4 regions of the Ruegeria sp. BE9 genome follow, and region 3 is predicted to be linked to each of the others. Evidence: riboswitches for the same ligand, from Rfam matches in the RefSeq annotation. Region 3 holds a riboswitch; each other region holds the start of a gene.
The links. A riboswitch is a leader RNA that binds a small molecule or an ion and turns the genes downstream of it on or off. The one in region 3 is predicted to bind cobalamin.
Positions count from the first base shown of each region.

Region 1: linked by a shared signal. The riboswitch ahead of ACR0EO_RS14660 (DUF4198 domain-containing protein) and the one ahead of ACR0EO_RS19020 (hypothetical protein) in region 3 are both predicted to bind cobalamin.
Region 2: linked by a shared signal. The riboswitch ahead of nrdH (glutaredoxin-like protein NrdH) and the one ahead of ACR0EO_RS19020 (hypothetical protein) in region 3 are both predicted to bind cobalamin.
Region 4: linked by a shared signal. The riboswitch ahead of ACR0EO_RS19345 (aromatic ring-hydroxylating oxygenase subunit alpha) and the one ahead of ACR0EO_RS19020 (hypothetical protein) in region 3 are both predicted to bind cobalamin.

Region 1 is NZ_JBQFTS010000005.1:96,396-101,513, reverse strand. It holds gene ACR0EO_RS14680 (energy-coupling factor ABC transporter ATP-binding protein) at 1-396, opposite strand, end outside; gene cbiQ (cobalt ECF transporter T component CbiQ) at 393-1,172, opposite strand; gene ACR0EO_RS14670 (cobalt ABC transporter permease) at 1,172-1,732, opposite strand; gene cbiM (cobalt transporter CbiM) at 1,729-2,340, opposite strand; gene ACR0EO_RS14660 (DUF4198 domain-containing protein) at 2,344-3,129, opposite strand; cobalamin riboswitch at 3,260-3,457, opposite strand; gene ACR0EO_RS14655 (ArsR/SmtB family transcription factor) at 3,782-4,489, opposite strand; gene ACR0EO_RS14650 (DMT family transporter) at 4,614-5,118, shown strand, end outside.
Region 2 is NZ_JBQFTS010000009.1:24,392-29,509, forward strand. It holds gene nrdE (class 1b ribonucleoside-diphosphate reductase subunit alpha) at 1-1,864, opposite strand, end outside; gene nrdI (class Ib ribonucleoside-diphosphate reductase assembly flavoprotein NrdI) at 1,846-2,259, opposite strand; gene nrdH (glutaredoxin-like protein NrdH) at 2,275-2,496, opposite strand; cobalamin riboswitch at 2,580-2,771, opposite strand; gene ACR0EO_RS19380 (LysR substrate-binding domain-containing protein) at 3,210-4,088, opposite strand; gene ACR0EO_RS19385 (SDR family oxidoreductase) at 4,205-4,954, shown strand; gene ACR0EO_RS19390 (ectoine synthase) at 4,972-5,118, shown strand, end outside.
Region 3 is NZ_JBQFTS010000008.1:146,476-151,593, forward strand. It holds gene ACR0EO_RS19010 (DNA polymerase III subunit gamma/tau) at 1-390, opposite strand, end outside; gene ACR0EO_RS19015 (protein-tyrosine phosphatase family protein) at 539-1,030, shown strand; gene ACR0EO_RS19020 (hypothetical protein) at 1,040-1,447, opposite strand; cobalamin riboswitch at 1,529-1,748, opposite strand; gene ACR0EO_RS19025 (alpha/beta hydrolase family protein) at 1,887-2,744, shown strand; RNA gene ffs (signal recognition particle sRNA small type) at 2,782-2,880, opposite strand; gene ACR0EO_RS19035 (bifunctional 2',3'-cyclic-nucleotide 2'-phosphodiesterase/3'-nucleotidase) at 2,920-4,767, opposite strand; gene nudC (NAD(+) diphosphatase) at 4,973-5,118, shown strand, end outside.
Region 4 is NZ_JBQFTS010000009.1:17,876-22,993, forward strand. It holds gene ACR0EO_RS19330 (LysR family transcriptional regulator) at 1-272, opposite strand, end outside; gene ACR0EO_RS19335 (nitroreductase family protein) at 426-1,040, shown strand; gene ACR0EO_RS19340 (DMT family transporter) at 1,050-2,012, shown strand; cobalamin riboswitch at 2,197-2,400, shown strand; gene ACR0EO_RS19345 (aromatic ring-hydroxylating oxygenase subunit alpha) at 2,483-3,736, shown strand; gene ACR0EO_RS19350 (FAD-binding oxidoreductase) at 3,742-4,824, shown strand; gene ACR0EO_RS19355 (pyrophosphohydrolase domain-containing protein) at 4,888-5,118, opposite strand, start outside.

The DNA of each region.
Region 1 (5,118 bases), on a different contig from region 3:
CTTCAGATGCATCAAGTCCAGATCGCCCAGCACTTTGTCGACGACCGTCAGCGCCTCATCCCGTGACTTACCAAGGTTCAAGGGGCCAAAGGCAATGTCCTCGGCGACAGTTGGGCAGAATAGCTGATCGTCGGCATCCTGAAACACAAGACCCATACGACGGCGCACTTCGTGAAAGTCGGCCTCGACGTTGCGCTGTTGCCCAAAGATCGTCACGGTGCCCGAGGTTGGGCGTTGCAGTCCAAGCATGATGCGCAACAAAGTCGACTTGCCGGCACCGTTTGGGCCCGTTAGTGACAGGCGCTGTCCGGCACTTAGGTTCAGGTCGGCACCATTCAGAACTGGGGCTTGGCCAGGATATGCAAAGCACACATTTTCTAGCGCGATCAAAGTCATGCGAAGTCCCATATGAGCAAGACAATGCAGAGGACGCAAAGACCTACAGCAAAAACAATGTCCTTGTGGCTCAGTTTATAGTCCTGAAGCAACAGCATACGCCCCGAGAAGCCTCGGCATTTCATGGCTGCAAGAATCCGCTCCGAGCGTTCGATCGCGCGGACCAGCATCATACCAACCAGATAACCGAAGCTTCGATAGGTATGCCAATTCGTCCCCGGGCGAAATCCGCGTACTTTCATAGCAGATCGAAGACGCAGGTACTCTTCTCGCAGAACTTCGATGTATCGGATAGTGAACATCATCAGAAGCACGAGTTTTTCAGGGCAGTGTAGCCGATGCAGGGCATGACCCAGCGTGACAGGCTCCATAGTTCCAACCAGAACCATCACGGACAGGATCACCGCGTTGGCAGTGAGTGCGATCTCGATTGCTTTCCACAGGCCCTGCCAGCTGGCCGGGAAACCCCAAACGGTAAACATCGGATCACCGGGCATGGAAAACGGCAGCAGTACCAGCATGAAAATGATGAACCCGTCCATCATGGCCATGCGTTTCAGCGTTTTCCGCCAAGGCAGACGTGACATCGCGAGAAGGGAAAGGGAAACCGTAAATGCGGCAATAAGCGCGGGAATAGACCACAACGAAACGGTCACAATCGCAAAGATCACCGCCATCACGATCCGCACACGCGGATCGAGCGGGCTGATGAGGCCTTCGCGCTGTACACCTGCCTCAGACAGTGTCTTTTCACGAGGTCCCAGTGCGTGCGCCATCAGGCGGCCAACTTCCTGCGCGCGGCGAGGTAAAAGCCAAGCCCGAATAAACCGGCAATATAGCCAATCCCGCCAAGGATGGTCTGTAGATCGTTTTGCTCACGGTAGGCTGCGATCTCGCGGCGCAGGGGGCGCATCTCATCGCGGACCACTTTAGCAATCATCTGTTGCTGTTCTGCGTTAAATGACGCTGCATCGGTCGTTGAGGCTGTTGCGGTGGGTGTTACTATAGCCTCGACACCCATGATTTCCGCGACTTCTTGGGCAGGCATGACGATTTCAGCGATATGACCGGCGCCGAGATCCGCAAAGAAAGTATGCGTAACGGCTAAGGTCGGTTTGTAGATAAAGAAGCCATCGCCGTCTGTGACCACACGGCCCAATTCGGTTCCGTCCGGTCCGCTCACGACAACCTCGGTGTCACTTGCCATGTCACCATTCGAGAACCCCAGTTCTCCTTCTATCGAGTCACCGGAGGCAAAGACACCCGCGATAACCTTGTGCGCCAGCGCCGGTAAAGGCGCACAGCACAAAGCCAGAATGAGAACCATATGCTTCATGTGGTTGCTCCTTTGAGGAAGAGCTCGGGCTTGACCTTACGGGCCAGCAACACAGCAAAACCAGTCAGCAGCGCTTCGATCGCCATGACAGGGATATGTGCAAAGAACACGAGCTTGGCGGCGGGCAGGAATTCCTCACCCGACAGGGCCAGCGAAATGGCGACCATTGCGGTTGTAGCCGCGATTGCGAAGGCTCCGCCTACGCCCCCCCAAATCGCGCCATGCAGAGGTGTTCCGCGTGCGATCAGGCGGCCAAAGAGCATTCCGGCCAGAACTGCAGGCAGCGCAATGTTGAGGGTGTTGATCCCCAATACCGTCAACCCGCCAAAGCCAAAGAAGACAGCTTGGAGCAAAAGCCCGACGAACAGTGCCGGGAAGGCGGCCCAGCCGAGCAAAAGCCCGGCCATGCCATTCAGGATCAAATGCACCGACGACGGACCGATCGGGACGTGGATCAAGGAAGCCACGAAGAAGGTGGCCGACAGCACCCCCGCAGTGGGGATGCGATCAAGATCCAGCGACCTGAGACCCATAGCAATCCCGCCCGCGGCCGCAACGGCGCCGCCAATGACGACCGGGTTGGAAAGGGCTCCGTCGACGATGTGCATCTCTTACTCCATGTCCCAGGCGCGGATCCAGATGACCGCATCCTGGCTGAGTTCTTTGCCCTCATGTTCGGTTGCCGGACCCGAACCAAGTGCAGCGAACCCCCAATAACCCGCTTTCGGTACGCCGAACGAGAAATAACCGTTATCGTCCGAAATGGCGACCACAGCGCCACCTGGCATCGGAGAGACCGACGGAGTCGATGACGCCGCGCTGTCCATGTCTGGTTCAGCGGCCATGTATTCGATCTCGATCTCGGCACCTGCTACCGGTTGACCATCGGCCAATACGCGGCCGGTGAATGTTGAACCCGCGATAACGTTGGTTGGCTTGTTCAGCGGAATGATCTCGGTTGCCAAACCAACCGGATTCATCCAGTCGGTTGGCAGCTCATTGCGGTTCAGAAACGCCTTGGTTAGCTGCTGGATGTAGATGTCCTCGGATTCCTCATAGTAGGGCTGAGGAACGGTAACCAGCACGTAGTCACCCGAGCGTTTGACAGGAACCGAACCCTTGAACGCCGCGCCTTCGTTCTCACCGCCGGTAAAACGCACGGGTTCCAACGTATCCAGCAGGTCGGTTTTCTCACCATTGTGGATCACATAGAATTCCTGTGGCTTCTCCAGATCCATGACATGGCCGTTCTCGAACGGGTGCCAAAAGATGAGCTTTACCGGAACATCACCTGGTTTCTCGATCATGGTTTCGGTGGTGTATTCCAGCAGGAAATGCGCCTGTGCCATGGCGGGTAGCGCCAGAGCGGTTGCGGCCGCGCAGAGCAGCTTTTTCATGTAAATTCGTCCTTGTCCCATCGCGCCATTCCCGGCACGAAATGCGTTGTGACTGAGGGGGTCCAAGGCCGTTGTGCTTAATTAAGCATCCCGGTCCGCGAACATCCCGTCGCCGATTAGGAGTGCTCCTAATGGGAGCACATGTCCGGCAGGTCTCCTGACTTGCGGGTCTAAGCGTTGGACTGGCCTTCCCGAGTACCCTCAGTGGCGTATCAGCCCTGCTCGCCGCCTACAGTTGCGGGTGCAGTTGCGGAATTGGGCCAAAACCCTCACCGCATTCCCTATTGATTCCAAAGCGAGCTCCGGAACCGGACATGCCGAGCGGCTTGCCAGACATTGCTGTTCTCAGTCAACAAACTTTTGCATCAGGAGCAGGAAAAAGCCGGGGCAGAATACCCCAACGTTCGGGCAAGAAACGTCAACCAATTAGCGCTCGTGCCTTAACCAAGTCTGTGTAAGCGCGATTAATTCAATCATAACAGCAAGCTTGGCCGGATTTGGCAGCATCAGGAGTAAGCAAAACAGTTGAATGTAAAGTGGCGCATTGATGCCGACGAACCCTTTAAATGAAGGGCTTTGAGGTCAATGCGGTGAACCCACTGTTCGATTTGACCACCATCGGGATTAGCAGTGGTGAGAATCGAGGAACGCCCTATCGCATCGCTTTATCTAAGTGGAGTCTTACGCCCAGAAAATCCTTCATTTCCTTCTGCCCTTTGGGAGTTACCGAAAGAACTCTGCGTTCTTTGGTTCGGATTATCCAGCTTCTCTCGAAAGCCAGTTCAGCCACCGCCGCACCTACCGCTCCTGCAACGTGGTGACGGCGTTCACTCCAATCCAGACATTGGCGAGCAAACAGCCGCTTCGAAGTACGCAAGTCCGACACATCAATTCCAAGGGACGTAAACATCGCCACCCCTTTTGGTGTCAGATCGTAATCACTGTCCAAAGGAACCAAGGAGCCATTTTCCACCAACGCATCCGCAATCGCGACGCCCAGACGACCAGCGATGTGATCATAACACATGCGCGCATCCTGAATGGGCGTTCGCACCTTTGGTTTGGCTGGCACACCGGGATCAATTTGTGCTGTCTGCACCGCAAGCTGTTCCAGCGCATTAGCGATCTCGGGCGAAGCTAACCTGTAGTAATTGTGTCTTCCACTTTTCTCTCGCGACACCAAACCGCCAGCAAGCAAAAGCCCGAGGTGCTCGCTTGCAGTGGCGGCTGAAACACCAGCAACACCCGCAAGTTCGGTCGCGGTCAAAGCCCTGCCATCAAACAATTCTGTCAGCATCAAAGCGCGCGCTGGCGAACCGATCAACGCGCCGACACGGGACATCGGAGGTTCATCATACATACTTCGGAAATATCCGAAACATGCCCTGTCGGTCAACCTATAGACCTCTGAAACACAGGTTGATTGGCTCTAGGCGTCCGCATCAAACCGTTAAGAGCTAGAACAGTGGGTGAGGATAAACGAAATGACTACCAGAGTACTTCAACCTCACCACAGAATGGGCATCGTTCTGGTCACTATTTCGGCGGTTACTTTCAGTACAGCTGGGTTGTTTTCCAAAGGCGTGCAGGCGGCGCCTTGGGACATCATCTTCTGGCGGGGAGCTTTTTCGGCCGTCTTTACCGTGCTTTGGATTTCGCATCGCGGGGCGCTCCGTGAGAACTTTCATGACATGCGCGTGAGTGGCCTCGCAGTCGCTATAGTTGGGGCATTGGGAACGTCCGCTTTCATTGCTGCTTTCAAACTGACAACCATTGCAAATGTATCGCTGATATACGCGATATCCCCTCTACTGGCGGCGTTTCTAGCTTGGCTATGGATGGGTGAAAAAGCTTCGCGTGAAATAGTAATTGGCTCATTAGTGGCTCTGGCAGGCGTGGCAATCATCGTTTCCGGGTCACTGGGTCAAGTCAACGTGCGGGGTGACGTTCTGGCGCTATTCATGGCCTTCGCTATGGCGCTGTTGATGG
Region 2 (5,118 bases), on a different contig from region 3:
TATCCATGAAGGCCGCCGGGTAATAGACGCGGCCGATCTTGCCCTCTTTCCGGATTTCGATCTTGGACACGATCGGGTGGATCGAGGAGGTTGAGTTGTTGATGTAGCTGATCGAGCCAGTCGGCGGTACCGCCTGCAGGTTGCGGTTAAATAGGCCGTGTTTGATCACGTCGGCCTTCAACGCCGCCCAATCGTCGCGCGTTGGCAGGGTCATGCCATCGAACAATGCCTTGACCCGATCGCTTTCGGGTAGCCAGTCACGGGTGGTGTATTTGTCGAAGAACGCACCCGAGGCATAATCCGATTTCTCGAACCCTTTGAAGGACGCGTTGCGTTCCTTGGCCAGATCGCAGGACGTACGGATCGCGTGATAGGCCATAGCCGCGAAGTACACAGATGTGAACTCGACACCCTCTGGCGAGCCATAGTGGATATGTTCGCGGGCAAGGAACCCGTGCAGGTTCATCTGCCCCAGACCGATCGCGTGGCTTTCATCATTGCCCCGACGCACCGACGGCACCGAGTCAATCGCTGACATCTCGGACACCGCCGTCAGTGCGCGGATCGCAGCGCCAACAGTGCCGCCCAGATCGCCGCCATCCATTGTCTTGGCAATATTCAGAGAGCCGAGGTTGCAGGAGATATCCGTTCCCAGATGGGAATAGCTGAGGTCATCGTTGAACTCGGACGCCTCATTCACCTGCAGAATTTCGGAACACAGGTTCGACATGTTGATCCGGCCCGCGATGGGGTTCATCCGGTTCACCGTGTCTTCGAACATCACGTAAGGGTAGCCGGATTCGAACTGAATCTCGGCAATGGTCTGGAAAAACTCGCGAGCGTTGACCTTTGATTTGCGGATGCGCTTGTCATCGACCATCTCGTTGTACTTCTCAGTGACCGAGATTTCCGAGAACGGCACGCCATAGACCTTTTCCACATCATGCGGCGAGAAAAGGTACATATCGGCGTTCTTTTTCGCCAGCTCAAAGGTGATGTCGGGGATCACCACGCCAAGGCTCAGCGTTTTGATGCGGATTTTCTCATCCGCGTTTTCGCGCTTGGTGTCGAGGAACCGCATGATGTCCGGGTGGTGGGCGTTCAGATAGACCGCGCCAGCTCCTTGCCGCGCACCCAGCTGGTTGGCGTAGGAGAAGCTGTCTTCCAGCAGTTTCATCACAGGGATCACGCCAGAGGATTGGTTCTCAATCCCTTTGATCGGGGCGCCATGCTCGCGGATGTTGGTCAGCAACAGTGCAACGCCACCGCCGCGCTTGGACAGCTGCAGGGCTGAGTTGATGCCGCGCCCGATGCTCTCCATGTTGTCTTCCAGACGCAGTAAGAAGCACGAGATTAGTTCGCCGCGTGAGGCCTTGCCCGCGTTCAGAAAGGTCGGGGTAGCGGGCTGGAAACGGCCAGCTAACATTTCTTCCATGAAGGACACGGCCAGCGCCTCATCGCCACGCGCTAGAGCCAGCGCGGTCATGACAACGCGATCCTCATAACGTTCGAGGTACCTTTGTCCGTCACGAGTTTTCAGGGTGTACGAGGTGTAATACTTGAATGCGCCCAGAAAGGTCGGGAACCGGAATTTCTTTGCATAGGCCGCATCCCAGATCTTGCGCATGAAGTTCTTGGAATACTGGTCCAGAACGGCCTCTTCATAATAGCCCTCGGAAACCAGATACCCCAGCTTTTCATCCAGCGAGTGGAAGAATACTGTGTTCTGGTTCACATGCTGCAGGAAGTACTGCCGCGCGGCCATACGGTCGGCGTCGAAGCGGATCTTCCCCTCACTATCATAGAGGTTCAGCATCGCATTCAGCGCGTGATAGTCCTGCTCATTTACGCTGCTGTCGAGCATTGGTTTCTCCCTAATCTCTCAAGCCCTGCGCGGACGCGGGCGATGTCTGTTTCGGTGCCGGCCAGTTCAAAGGAATAGAGCAGCGGCACCTTGCATTTCTGCGCGATGATGCGACCGGCCAAAGCGTAGGTCGCACCGAAATTCCGATTTCCGGTGCCAATCACCCCTACGATTCCAGCGCGTCGGAGGGGATCGTTCAGGAACTGGATCACCTGTTTAGGAACTGCTCCGCGACCTTCGCAATCGGCATAAGTTGGGCACATTAAAACATATGGGCTTCTGGGTTCAGGCTGCTGATCCACCTCTATCGGAATGCGTAAAGAAGGCAGGCCCAGCCGCGTAACAAAGCGGTGGGTGTTTCCCGATTTCGATGAGAAATAGACCAGCGCCGGGATCGGCGCGGTCACGGATCAGGCCAGTTGGGCGATCATGTCCGGGCGAAAGCCAGACCAGTGATCGCTGCCTGCGATTACGACTGGTGCCTGACGATAGCCCAGCTCGGTCACATGGGTCATCGCGCTGTCGTCTTCGGTCAGGTCGACGACGTCATATATAATGCCTTTTGCGTCCAGCGCGCGGGTGGTGGCGGTGCATTGTACACAGGCGGGTTTGGAATATACGGTAATGCTCATTGGTCCTCTGTCCTTTTAATCAAAGCCGAGGACGTCACGGGTAATAAGTTCCCGATGCGCGCCCCCGAACCCTCCGTTCGTGGTTATCGTCTACGCCTGCGGCAGGTCTCCTGGCTCGCGGATCAATGTTCGGACTGGCCTTCCCAAAAGGAAACTTTCAGTGGCATATTCAGCCGAACTCTCCGCTTACAGTTGCGGGGGCAGCGCCGGAATTTCACCGGTTTCCCTCTTAGCTTTCGACATGAATCGAAAGAACCGAAGCAACACCATATTGGGTTTGGTGGTGATGGTTTGTCAACATATTGGGTGAGGCAGCTTGAGGATTCTTTTGACTTGCTAACATCGTGATATTCAAAATAGTGCGCGTGATCCGGCGCGTTGCAGGGACGAGAAACAAGCCTTTATTTGCTTGATGCCTTATAAAACCGTTTAGTCACAGCGCAATCTGCAAGGAATTGACTGCGTAGTTTTAGGTCGTCATTAGGCAATTGGTTTCTTCTGAGACGAGGGCGAAAGGTCGGCGGGCTTTACCGTTCAATTCGCGGTGGACAACAGTCATGAACGATTTGGCCAAAAGTGCAGTTTGGTGGAGTTCAGATCCCGCAAATTGATTGACGGCGCAAACGTTACAATCGCCAGTACGACGCAAAACCTACAAGACCGGACCTATGTACCGCGAAGGCAAGCCGGGTTGTACCTTGTGGATACAAAGCTCAGATGGACATGAGCCATTTTTTGAAAATTCTAACTGTGACTCGTTCCTGATCGCCGGGTCGGCAGACGAAATACAATCCGCGGTCCAGAGGAACATTGCTTTGATCGAGACGGGTCAGTCGGCCAAGCTTTAAGTCCCTCTCCGCCAAAAGGTGTCTGGCCAACGCAACGCCTTGCCCATCAATCGCAGCTTCCAAGAGAACAGCACTATCCACGTATTTTATGCTCTGTGCGTTGATGCGTTCGGGGTTCAATCCAACTTGCTCGGCCCAGCTTTCCCATCCGACGTTAAATGCATCGTGTAAGAGGGGAAGGTTGGCGATGTCTTCGGCGCTCAAGGGCAAGTCTGTTTTCTCAACAAGTGAGGGCGCGGCTACGACAATCAATTCCTCTTGTCTAATTTTCTCATGATAGAGCCCGTCCCAGCCGGGTTCTCCAAACCTCAGAGCTACATCGACCTCAGATGTGTCGAAGTTCGCAAGGGCATCGTTCGTGTCCAGCAACAAGGCAATACCCGGATGCTTCTGTTGAAATGAACTCAGTAACGGCACAAGCCATTTGAGCGCCAGTGAAGTGGATAATGAAACTGTAAGCGACTGTCGGTGATGTAGCCGCTTCACATCCATTACGCCCAGTTGTAGCGCTGAAAACGCCCCGCGTGTCGATTGATACAGGCGTTCTCCGGCTTTGGTCAGTTCAACGCCATTGGGGCGGCGATGAAAGAGCGAGACGCCGAGATGAAGTTCTAGCAGTTTAATCTGCCGACTGATCGCCCCGTGAGTGACGTTCAGAACATTCGCTGCCTTGGTCACGTTGGAGTGGGTTGCGGTTTCGTCAAAGGCCTGAAGGGCGCGAAGGTGTCTGAGGTTCTCTGCCATGTGAGAAAAACTAACAGGAGGAACCTAAAAACTCGATAGGGCAACTGAAAGCCTGAGAGTTACAATGACTTCAGTTTGAAAAACCTCACACAATGCGTCCGAAGAAAGGAGACACCATGCCCGAAGTCAAAGTCGCGCTGATGACAGGTACAGGACAAGGGATCGGCCGGGGCTGCGCCATTGAGATGGCAAAGGCAGGCTATAAAGTTTCTCTGATGTCCCCGTCCAATCGGTCCGTGGAATTGGCGGAAGAACTTGGGGGCATTGGCCGCCGTGGCTCTGTTCTGGATGTGGGTGACTTGCAGGCAATGATCGACGACACCATGAGCAAGTATGGACGGATTGATGCAATTGTCAGCAACATGGGTCATGGAGGAACGGTACCCGAAGCCATCAAGACAGTGGGCTTCGATCCTGATTTTGACGGGCCCCTCTTGGAGCTAAGCGACGAGCTTTGGCACGAAAGTTTGGATATGTATGTACTGAACGTTGTGAAGATTGCTCGCATTGTTACGCCCATATTGATCGAACAAGGCGGGGGTGCTTTCGTAAACATCTCATCCATGAATACGGTCGAACCGCGAGCACCTTATCCTATGAGCATGTTACGGGGTGCTTTGCACAGCTTCTCAAAGCTTTACGGGGATCGTTATGCGCGGCACAACATTCGCATGAACAACCTGCTCCCGGGATTCTGCGAAAACGTAAACCTGTCCGAACAAGCCCGACGGGAAATTCCTGCTCAGCGGCCCGCAACCTTTAAGGAAATTGGACAGGCTTGCGTGTTTCTAGCCAGTGAAGGTGCCCGGTATATAAACGGACAGAGTATACTATCCGATGGCGGGATGAATCGTGCGGTACGATAGCAAAAAGGCAATGAAAGATGATTGTAAGGGCGCTCAAAGAGATCCTGGGTACGGAACGAGATGTTTCTGGTCCGGGTTGGGAGAGTAGACGGTTGTTGCTTGCCTCTGATGGCATGGGATTTTCGCTGACGGATACGATCATCAAACAGGGCGAAGAGCTCGAG
Region 3 (5,118 bases):
ACGCGCGCTGGCGGCGCGATAGCGGACGCTGTCGATGATTTCGCGGATATCGTTAACGCCCGTCCTGCTGGCGGCGTCCATTTCCATCACGTCGACGTGACGACCTTCCATGATGGCTACGCAATGTTCGCACTGGCCGCAGGGTTCCGTCGTAGGTTTGCCTTCCCCATCAGGACCGATGCAGTTCATGCCTTTGGCAATGATCCTCGCGGTTGTGGTCTTACCGGTTCCGCGTATGCCGGTCATGATAAAGGCCTGCGCGATACGGTCAGCCTCGAACGCGTTTTTCAGCGTTCGTACCATTGCGTCCTGGCCGACGAGATCGGCAAAGGTTTCGGGGCGGTATTTACGGGCGAGAACCTGATAGGCGGGGCTTGGCGTGTCGTTCATGTCTGCTCTGTCGGATTCGGTTCAAGGATGCAGCGTAGAGGCCCCCGCCGCCCACGTCCACAGCAGGCTTGGGTGAATTTCAGTTTGCAGGGCGGATAACGCGACATAGAACAGATAAACGTGTCAACATTGCTGCAAGGATAGAAATGTGAACCCTCTGTCGTTTTACCCATTGTCAGTCGGGCACGGCACAGTTGCCCTGTCGCCTATGCCGGGGCGTGGTGGTCGGTATGCGCAGGATTTGATTGCGATATGCGATTGGCAACCGGATCTGGTCATCTCAATGACGACACAGGTCGAGATGGCACAGGAAGGTGCAGGTGCGTTTGGTGTTGATCTAGAAGCCCATGGTATTTCTTGGGCGCACTTGCCAATAGAGGATTTTGGTGCCCCGTCACCAGCAACTCAGGCCAAGTGGCCGGCTATAAGCAAGGCTGTGAGGCAGATTTTGTCCGGTTCCGGGCGCGTATTGGTTCACTGCCGTGGGGGGTGCGGACGGTCGGGGATGATCGTTCTGCGTCTCATGGTCGAGAACGGTGAACTGCCAAAGGCCGCACTGAAACGCCTGCGCGATGTAAGGCCATGCGCGGTCGAGACTGACGGGCAGATGGCATGGGCTGCGCAGGCAGCCCGGCCCTGATTTTCTGTGTCAGAGTGCCAGTTGATTATCGACTTGGATGATCGGAGGGGGAGCCAAAGCCAAAACTTCGAGCATCGCGCAAGGCGGGTTGGCCACAACGTCTGTGGGCAGAGAGCTGAAGACATCCGCGAACATCATATCTGCGTAGTGTTCAAGTGACTCGATTGAAACATCAGTTCCCGAACCGCAAAACACTCGGATCTGGTCCTGGCGCGCGCGAAAGCGTGCTGTGCAGCCTTCGGGGCAGTGGGTCAATTCGCTGCTGCCCTCGACTTGAAAATCAGGTGTTGTCGCAGGGGCTGCGGTCTCGATCGCCTGAGTAATGACCCGAGCGACTTGTGCCAGTGCCGGACAGGTTTTTCCGGTGCGCTGGCACACGGTGGCAGAAAATTCGTGAGTTTTGGTCTTCCAGATCATAGTGCGCCCTCCGCGCGATAGACGGGGCATAGATCAGGTATGACAGCGAACTGACGACCTGCCCGGACACCCCGTCCGAGTTTCGGTTTTAGTTCGATGGCAGGTCTCCTGACTTGCGGGTCGTCGCTTTGCCAACCTTCCCAGCCTACGGCCAGTGGTAATTCGGCATCGCTCTCCGCTTACAGTTGCGGGGGCAGTCGCGGCATTGGTCCGTTCCGGCATTACCGGGGTGGACCGCACCGTGTTCCCTTTTCATCCCGCCCCGAGATCGGGGACGAGAACCATCGAGCCATCGCTAGCGGTTGAGAGAGGCGCGAGTCAAGCAGCCTTTTGCGCAACAGGGTGGACGCGAGGTCATGCAGCACCAGTGTTGACTCGGCAGGTCAAAACATGGCGATTGAAGGAAGTGAACTGAACAGTTCAGAGATAGAGGTGCGTCATGCTGGACAATTCGTCGGCAGTTCTGGCAGAAGATTTTCACTTTCCTTCAGGCCCTGCCAGCCTGTCGGCACGACTATATTTGCCTGCGACTAACCCCCGGACTGCAGTTGTAATTCACGGTGCGACCGGTGTGCCTCGGGACTACTACCAGCATTTCGCCCATTGGCTGGCTGCCGAACATGGCATGGCCTGCCTTACCTACGACTACAGTGATTTTGGTCATTCTCTGGCTGGTTCCTTAAAGGCGTCACGGGTCAAGATGGCAGATTGGGCACTCATCGATATGCCAGCTGCACGTGCCGAAATGAGGCGGAGATTCCCAGAAGCCGAACAATGGAGCATTGGTCATTCCGTTGGCGGGATGCTTGGGCCAATCCAGCCCGATATCGATCAGATCGACCGTATGATTTGTGTCTGCTCGGGCCCTGTGACCGTTTCCGACCACCCATGGCCCTACCGGGCACTGGCTTTACTGTTTTGGTACGGCCATGCGCCTCTTGCTGTCAAAGCCTTGGGCTATCTTCCGGGTAAGGCGCTGGGTTTTGGCGCGGACCTACCTGCAAGCGTCTATTGGCAGTGGCGGGGATGGTGTACCGCGCCGCGCAATTACTTGCCCGAGATTGGCCTGACTCTACCCGAAGCACGCTGGGCGGAATCGGATACTCCCGTTGATCTGATTACTTTCGTCGATGATGATTTGGTGCCGCCAAATGCAGTTTGGCGCTTGGCTGATCTTTACGGTCCGAAAGCGCGCCGCCATCTATTATCGCCGGGTGATTTCGGTCTGCCCAAAGTCGGGCATATCGGCGCGTTTGCCCGTCGTAACGCGGCTGTCTGGCCACGACTGATCGCGTAATTCCGCTTATTCGGACGTTCTGCCTGTGTAAGGGGAGAAGTGAGAGGTTGGACATCGACCCAAGCGGGGCTCGTTGTGGCTGCTTCCTTCCGGACCTGACCAGGTTGGCGAGGCGCTCGCCCGCGCCAACCTCTCAAGGGTTGATATAGGCAGTAAGCGTGAGAATGACAACCCGTCACAATGTCAAACGGATCAGTAGAAAGCCCGCGTCATCTTCTCCGATAACAGCGGGATTGAATTCATCCAGCTCGTCTAAATACCGACGCGCGGCCTGGCCGGTTCTCAGTGTCGCAGACGCACCGTTCAGAGGCCTGAATCGAAAGGGTTGAGGCGCAGTTTCGAGCGGGTCGGGTGGCAGATCGTTGGACAGGTAGTCCCGTAAAATCTCTTGAATTGATAGGATTGGCAGTTTGATGCGCTCTGCGTGTTCGAGGAAAGAGAAATGCCCGCCGCCATTGGCACGATAATTGTTGAGCGCAACGACAAAGCGCTGATCAGCCTCCAAAGGGTGCCCGTTCAGACAAATATCCCGAATCCGATGATGTGCGGGATGGATCAGATGTCCGCCAGCATCAAAGCGCGGTGGTTGAGAGAGATCTATTTGGTACGTAAGCCCCTTAAGGATATCAAAGTTATGTCCGGCTCTGTTTTGGGCGACTAAATCTGTTTGAGTGCCATATGAAAGCTGATTGAACACACTGGCGGACATTTCAAGCCATTGTTGGATCTGCTTTGCAGACACTACAACTGCCTGAAGTTCGTTGGGAAACACATAAAGATCTACGACGTGGCGCAGGCAGATCTGACCAGCAGGGACATCTGTGAAGAACCGAGACCCTGCGCGGCCGCCAAACTTGGACGGGGCGACAGCTGACAGAACTGGTAGGTTCTTGAATGGAGTGTTCTGCAGATATGGACGCAGTGCAGATGCCTGAGCAGCCGCAACCAGCAAAAGGCCACGGTCATGAGCGCAAAAGCTAAAATAGCTGTGCAGATGATGTTCGGAGTGGCCTACAGGTTCGGCAGCGCGTTTGCGGGTTTCGGCATGTCCAGCGCAGAAAATGCGCGCCAGTTCGGGGTCCTCGTCGGTCGCTAAGGCTGGCCGACCTCGGGGCGCCTGATGAACCGGTCTAAGTTCTGCGCTTGGATTTTGGACGTACCAATGCCGCCCTCCGGTCGACTGCAGCGTCAAATCTATCACGCCCAGATGCGATCCCGCCGATCCGGGCATAACCACCGGCTTGCCATGTACAAGGCCCCGGCGGGCATCAACAAACTCAAACCCGCCATGTGCAATGCCGGGGAGCGTCAGGTGAGAGTGGCCTGCAATCAGGGCGTCAATTTCGTCGATCGCTGCGAGAGGTATAATGGCGTTTTCCAGGTTCGGCTCTGCCTTTGCCGGCCCCAACCCTGTATGGGCCAGTGCGACAACCAGATCACACCCTTGGGTCCGCAAGGTTTGCGCCACTTTCTGCGCGCAAGGTAGGATGTCGCTTATGGTGACCTTGTTTTGTAGACGATGCGATTCCCATTTGGCCGTCTGAGGCGGAAGAACTGACAAAACGCCGATTTTCAACTGTACCGCGTGATCCATGCTCTGGACCGTTCTTTGCAGGATAGTACAGCTTTGCCATGTAGGCGGTTTATCGATGCGCTGCGCATTGCTGCAAACAACCGGACAGGGCGACTCGGCCAAAACGCGATCCAATGCCTCTAGACCATATCCAAAGTCATGATTACCTAAACCGATCGCGTCGTAGCCCATCTTTTCGAAGGCCTGCATGAGGATGTGTGGCCCATTCCCCGGCTCAATCGCCCAATCCCCGATCGGGGTACCTTGCAGCGAATCTCCGTTGTCGAAAGTCAGAACCAATGCGCCCTCTGACTTTGCTTCATTCCGCGCGGTCCGGATCAAGCTGGCAGTCCGCGCCAAACCAATTGTCGCCTCGGGTGCATCGGTATAATAATCGAAACCCTTCAGGTTTATGTGTAGGTCAGAGGTTGCAAGAATCCGAATGCGCACTGAAGCGTGTGACCGGGGAGGGGAGCTTGTCAATTTGCTACCATTGGCAGTTTTTAATTAATCAATTTCAACAAAAAGTATAATAAACGCAACATCTAAGCTGCGTGTGCGATCATTTGGCACGAGTGATTTCAAGGACGTGCATTGCAGCCGTAACACTGGTAGAGGCATTGCAGCCCCTTACAGACGGCCCGAAGGAATTCCGATGAAACATGCAGAACTTGTGACATTTGGCGGCTCGGGCCTGGATCGGGCGGCCCATATTCGAGGCGATGCGGATCAGGTTGCCAAGGCGCGGTCCCATCCTCAGGCTAAGTGTCTTTTGCTTTGGCGCGGAAAGCTGCTGGTGCA
Region 4 (5,118 bases), on a different contig from region 3:
CGGGGTGTATTCTGTGTGGCCTGCAGTGTTTCGTCCGCATCCCGGAGGTCTTCGAGGATTCGAGCGACGCGTTCGAAGTACAGTGATCCTTCTTCAGTCAGGCTCATTCGACGTGTGGTACGGTTGATCAGGCGCGTTGAAAGGTGTGTTTCCAATTCGCTGATGTTCTTACTCACCGCTGCTGGCGACAAGCCAAGATGGCGAGAGGCGGCTGCAAAACTGCCATGCTCCACGACCGTGCGGAATACGTTGAGTGCTGTCATGTGGTCCATGGTTATTCACTATCAGTGAATAGTGATATTACCAATCTCCGAATTCTATACTCTAGGGCGCAGGCGTATTTCTTGTACGAGACTGGCTAGGCGTTTCAACCACGCTCGCCATCCTCACCGAAAATCCTAAGCAAACGAATTGGAGAGCCTGAAATGCGCACCAAAAGAAACCCGGACCACCCTATTGAGCCGCTGTTCCTATCTCGCTGGTCGCCACGTTCCTATGACGCCTCCGCGATGCCAGAATCACATCTTCTTAGTATTCTTGAAGCGGGTCGTTGGGCACCGTCCGCATTCAATGTTCAGCCGTGGCGGTTCCTTTATGCTATGCGGGACAGTGCTCATTGGCCGGCGTTTGTATCGCTCCTCGACCCGTTCAATCAAAAATGGGCCGCAGATGCCTCGGCTTTGGTCTTTTTGGTATCGGATACAGTGATGCCGGGTAACGAAGGCCGACCCAATAAGGTTTCGCACTACAATAGCTTCGACGCGGGGGCCGCCTGGGTTCAGATCGCACTTCAGGCCTCGGCACTTGGGTATGCCGCTCATGCGATGGCAGGGCTGGTCTTTGACCGTGCGTCGCAAGTTTTGGAATTGCCAGAACGTTTTCAGATTGAGATCGGGATCGCAATCGGGCGTCAAGCCGATGCAGAACGCCTGCCGGATGAGCTGAAAGACCGCGAAGCACCAAGCGGACGTAAGCCACTGGATCAGATCTCTTACCCAGGGCCGTTCCCCAGCCGTTTCAACACAATCGCAGCGGAGTAGGAGGTCGTTATGCCGTCTCAAGCGATAAAAACCGTCTCAAACTCCAAGGCAGTTTCAAACTTACCGGTTCACGGATTGATGTTGACGGCGACTTTATTGGTCGCCACGTCGTTTCCGGTCGCAGCCGCGATAACTGGCGGACTAGACAGTGTCGTGCTTACCTTCATTCGCTTTGCCTTGGCGACGCTTTTGTTCGCGCCGATCGTACTATGGCGATACGGGCTGGCTCTCCCCACATTTTCTGACTTTTTGCGATACGGTTTACTTAGCATCCTGTTGGTCACGTTCTTTTGGTGCATGTTTACTGCCCTGCGTATGACCACTCCCCTCAATACGGCGGCGATTTTTGCATTGAACCCCATAATCACAGCCACAATTGCCGCGATACTATTGCGCGAGAAGATGTCTCTGTCGGCGCGTGTTGCATTGCCGATAGGAACCGTCGGGGCGATCTGGGTTATTTTCCGAGGTGATCCCCGGGCGTTCGTGGCGCTTGAATTCGGCGCAGGGGATATCGTTTTCTTGGCCGGTACTTTCACGCTTGCAACCTATGGGACGCTGGTAAAAGTGTTGCACCGGGGCGAGCCGATGGTGCAAATGACTTTCTGGATTCTTGCGACCGGCACGATTTGGTTGCTTCTGTTATCGTTTCCAAGATTGGGTGGTATCCGTTGGTCAGAAATTCCTTTCGAGGTGTTCGCTGGGATCACCTATCTGTCGATATTCACCACGATCGTTACGTTCTTCGCATTCCAGTGGAGCACGACCAGGATCGGGCCGACGCGCGTTGCAGCTTATACATTTCTGAATCCTGCGCTGGTTCTTTTCATCGGACTGGCCTTTGGAGATTCCTTGCCACCTCTCGCGACGTGGCCCGGCGTGATGTTGGTGCTCGTAGCAACCATCGTTTTGCAATCTAACCTGAAGGCTAGAAGAGGGAGAATAGAGTCAAACCCCTGCCCGTCGGCCTAAAGAGCTACAAGCGGGCTGCCAGGCCTCAAAGGAAAATCAGTCCCGGCCGCAACGAATTTCGATTTCGGCCGGGTGACATCTGGGAACGTGCGTTTCAGCTCTTCTTTCGTATTGAATAGACATTCCTCATGTCTGTTTTGCTTCTGGAAATGTCGCAAGTATTTCAGCGCCAAAGTGGATCAAAAGTATCCTGAAATCGTGAGGTGCCGCTGTCTGAGTCTTAGGCAGTGGAGAATTGGGAAGCCGGTGTAAATCCGGCACTGCCCCCGCAACGGTAAGGAAGGTCAGGTTCGACAATCAACCACTGGGACGAGGATCCCGGGAAGGTGTCGAAACCGGGCGTAAGCCCCTTTCAAGTCCGGAAACCAGCCTCGCATATATGTCAAACCGCGGGTGGCGGTGGGGGCACTGGTTTCGGACGTGATCCTCGCGCGACTCCGGACGGTACCTCCTTGTCATCTGCCCAAGCAATGCCGCGGGGCGCGGTAGGAGAGCCAGAAGTGAACAGCATTCAAAGCCTGTTGGCGCGTCGAAACCCAGGCTACGCTCTGGAACAGGCGTTTTACACCGATCCAGAGATTTTTCAGACCGATTTAGAAACCATTCATTATCGAGAGTGGCTGTTTGCCATTCCGGCGTGCGAGCTGGTGAAAGCAGGTGACTACGTCACTTACAACGTCGGGGCATATCGCGTCATCATTGTACGCGGCGCTGACAACCAGATCCGGGCATATCACAACACGTGCCGCCATCGTGGGTCGATCATTTGCAAAGCTGCAAAAGGCAATGCGCCTAAGCTGGTTTGCCCGTATCACCAATGGACCTATGAGCTTGACGGCTCGTTGCTGTGGGCCCGTGATATGGGGCCGGACTTTGATCCCAAACAGCATGGTTTAAAGACTGTCCATTGCCGTGAGCTTGCCGGGTTGGTCTATATCTGCCTGGCACATGAAGCTCCCGATTTCGACACGTTCGCCAGTATTGCGCGCCCGTATCTTGAGCCGCATGATCTGGGAAATGCCAAGGTCGCCTTTGAAAGCTCAATCATCGAGAACGGCAACTGGAAGCTGGTCTGGGAAAACAACCGCGAGTGCTATCACTGTGGCGGCAACCATCCCGCTCTGTGTCGGACCTTCCCAGATGATCCGGGTGTGACAGGGATCGAAGGTGGTGAAACGCCAGCCTACATGCAGGCCCATTTCGACCGCTGCCAGGATGCGGGCATGCCATCACAGTTCTACCTTAATGACGACGGCCAATACCGTCTTGCTCGTATGCCTCTGAAAGAAGGCGCTGAGAGCTATACGATGGACGGAAAGTCCGCCGTACGCCGCTGGTTGGGCCGTTCGCCCTTTGCGGACGCGGGATCGCTTCTGAAATTCCACTATCCGACCACGTGGAACCACTTCCTCGCCGACCACTCGATCGTTTTCCGCGTCACTCCGATCAGCCCGACTGAGACTGAGGTCACAACCAAATGGCTGGTCAACAAGGACGCGGTTGAAGGCGTTGACTATGACGTGAAACGTCTGACCGAAGTATGGGTCGCCACCAATGACGAAGACCGTCAGGTGGTCGAGGACAACCAGCGGGGCATCAACAGCCCGGCCTATGTGCCCGGTCCGTATTCACCCATTCAGGAATCTGGCGTGCTGCAGTTCGTGGATTGGTATTGCAACACGTTGTCGGCCCGACTGGCGCCAGACACGATGGCGGCGGAGTAAGGCTGATGAAAGACCTGAACACGCGCTCTTCGGCCATCTGGCAGGATGGTGAGATGCTGGAATGTGTCTCGGTTGTGCCCGAGATGCCCAACACCGCCAGCTTTTCGTTCCGCGCTCCATCTGGGGCGCAGTTTGCCTATCACCCCGGTCAGTTCCTGACTCTCGAGATCCCGGCACCGAACCAGCCCGGAGGTGTCGTACATCGAACCTATACGATCTCGTCATCTCCGTCCCGGCCGCGGTCGATAACGATTACAGCCAAAGCGCAAGCAGACAGCATCGGTACGCGATGGATGCTGGAAAACCTGCAACCCGGTATGCGGGTTAAGGCTATCGGTCCGGCCGGCCTGTTTACCAACGTACAAAGCGCGGCGGGAAAGTACCTGTTTATCTCAGCTGGTTCGGGCATTACCCCGATGATGTCGATGACAACCTGTATGTGGGATGAAGGACGCGATCTGGATGTTGTCTTCATCAACTGCGCCAAACGGCCGTCCGAGATCATCTTCCGCCAACGGTTAGAGCAGATGGCCAGCCGCACCGACGGTTTGGACCTGAAGTTCGTTGTAGAAGAGCCGGATCGGTACCGCCCATGGACGGGGTATCAAGGTCAGTTCAACCAGTTAATGCTGGGGCTAATGGCGCCTGATTACCTTGAACGCGAGGTGTATTGCTGCGGACCCGAGCCGTTTATGCAGGCCGTACGCGATGCTCTGGGCGGTCTCGGCTTTGACATGAACAACTACCATCAGGAAAGCTTCGGTGCGCCGGTGGAAACCGAGGCCGATCAACCGGAACTGGATGACTTGATCCCGGACGAAGACAGCAGCGCCGAGATTCTGTTCGCGACCTCAGGCGTGACTGCCAAAGTGGCCGAGACCGACACGGTGCTTGCCGCAGCGCGCTCGGTTGGCCTGAACATTCCGTCGGGTTGCACCTTCGGCGTGTGCGGAACCTGCAAGGTCAAGAAGAACGCCGGCGAGGTCCACATGGTCCACAATGGCGGAATATCTGAAGACGACATCGAGGCAGGCTACATTCTTGCCTGTTGCTCGAACCCAATCGGAAAAGTCGAAGTCGAGGTGTAGAACGCTGCGGGCTGAATCGAAACCGTAGGATGGCACCAGCTGGCTACGGTTTCGATGTTGTCACTAGCTTTGTCGAAGAATTCGAGCCAGATCGGGCCGCCGAAACTGCGGCCCTTTCAAGACCTTTCCATCCTCACGCAGAACCGGGCGACCATCGGCGCCGAGTTTGGACATGTTCGAAGCATGGACCTCTTCCATCGCACTCTGCTTGACGCTGTGCAGGCCGAATTCCAAGAATGTTCCGTCCAACACGTATTGGATATCGCAAAGTGCATCCAGAACTTCGACCAAGTC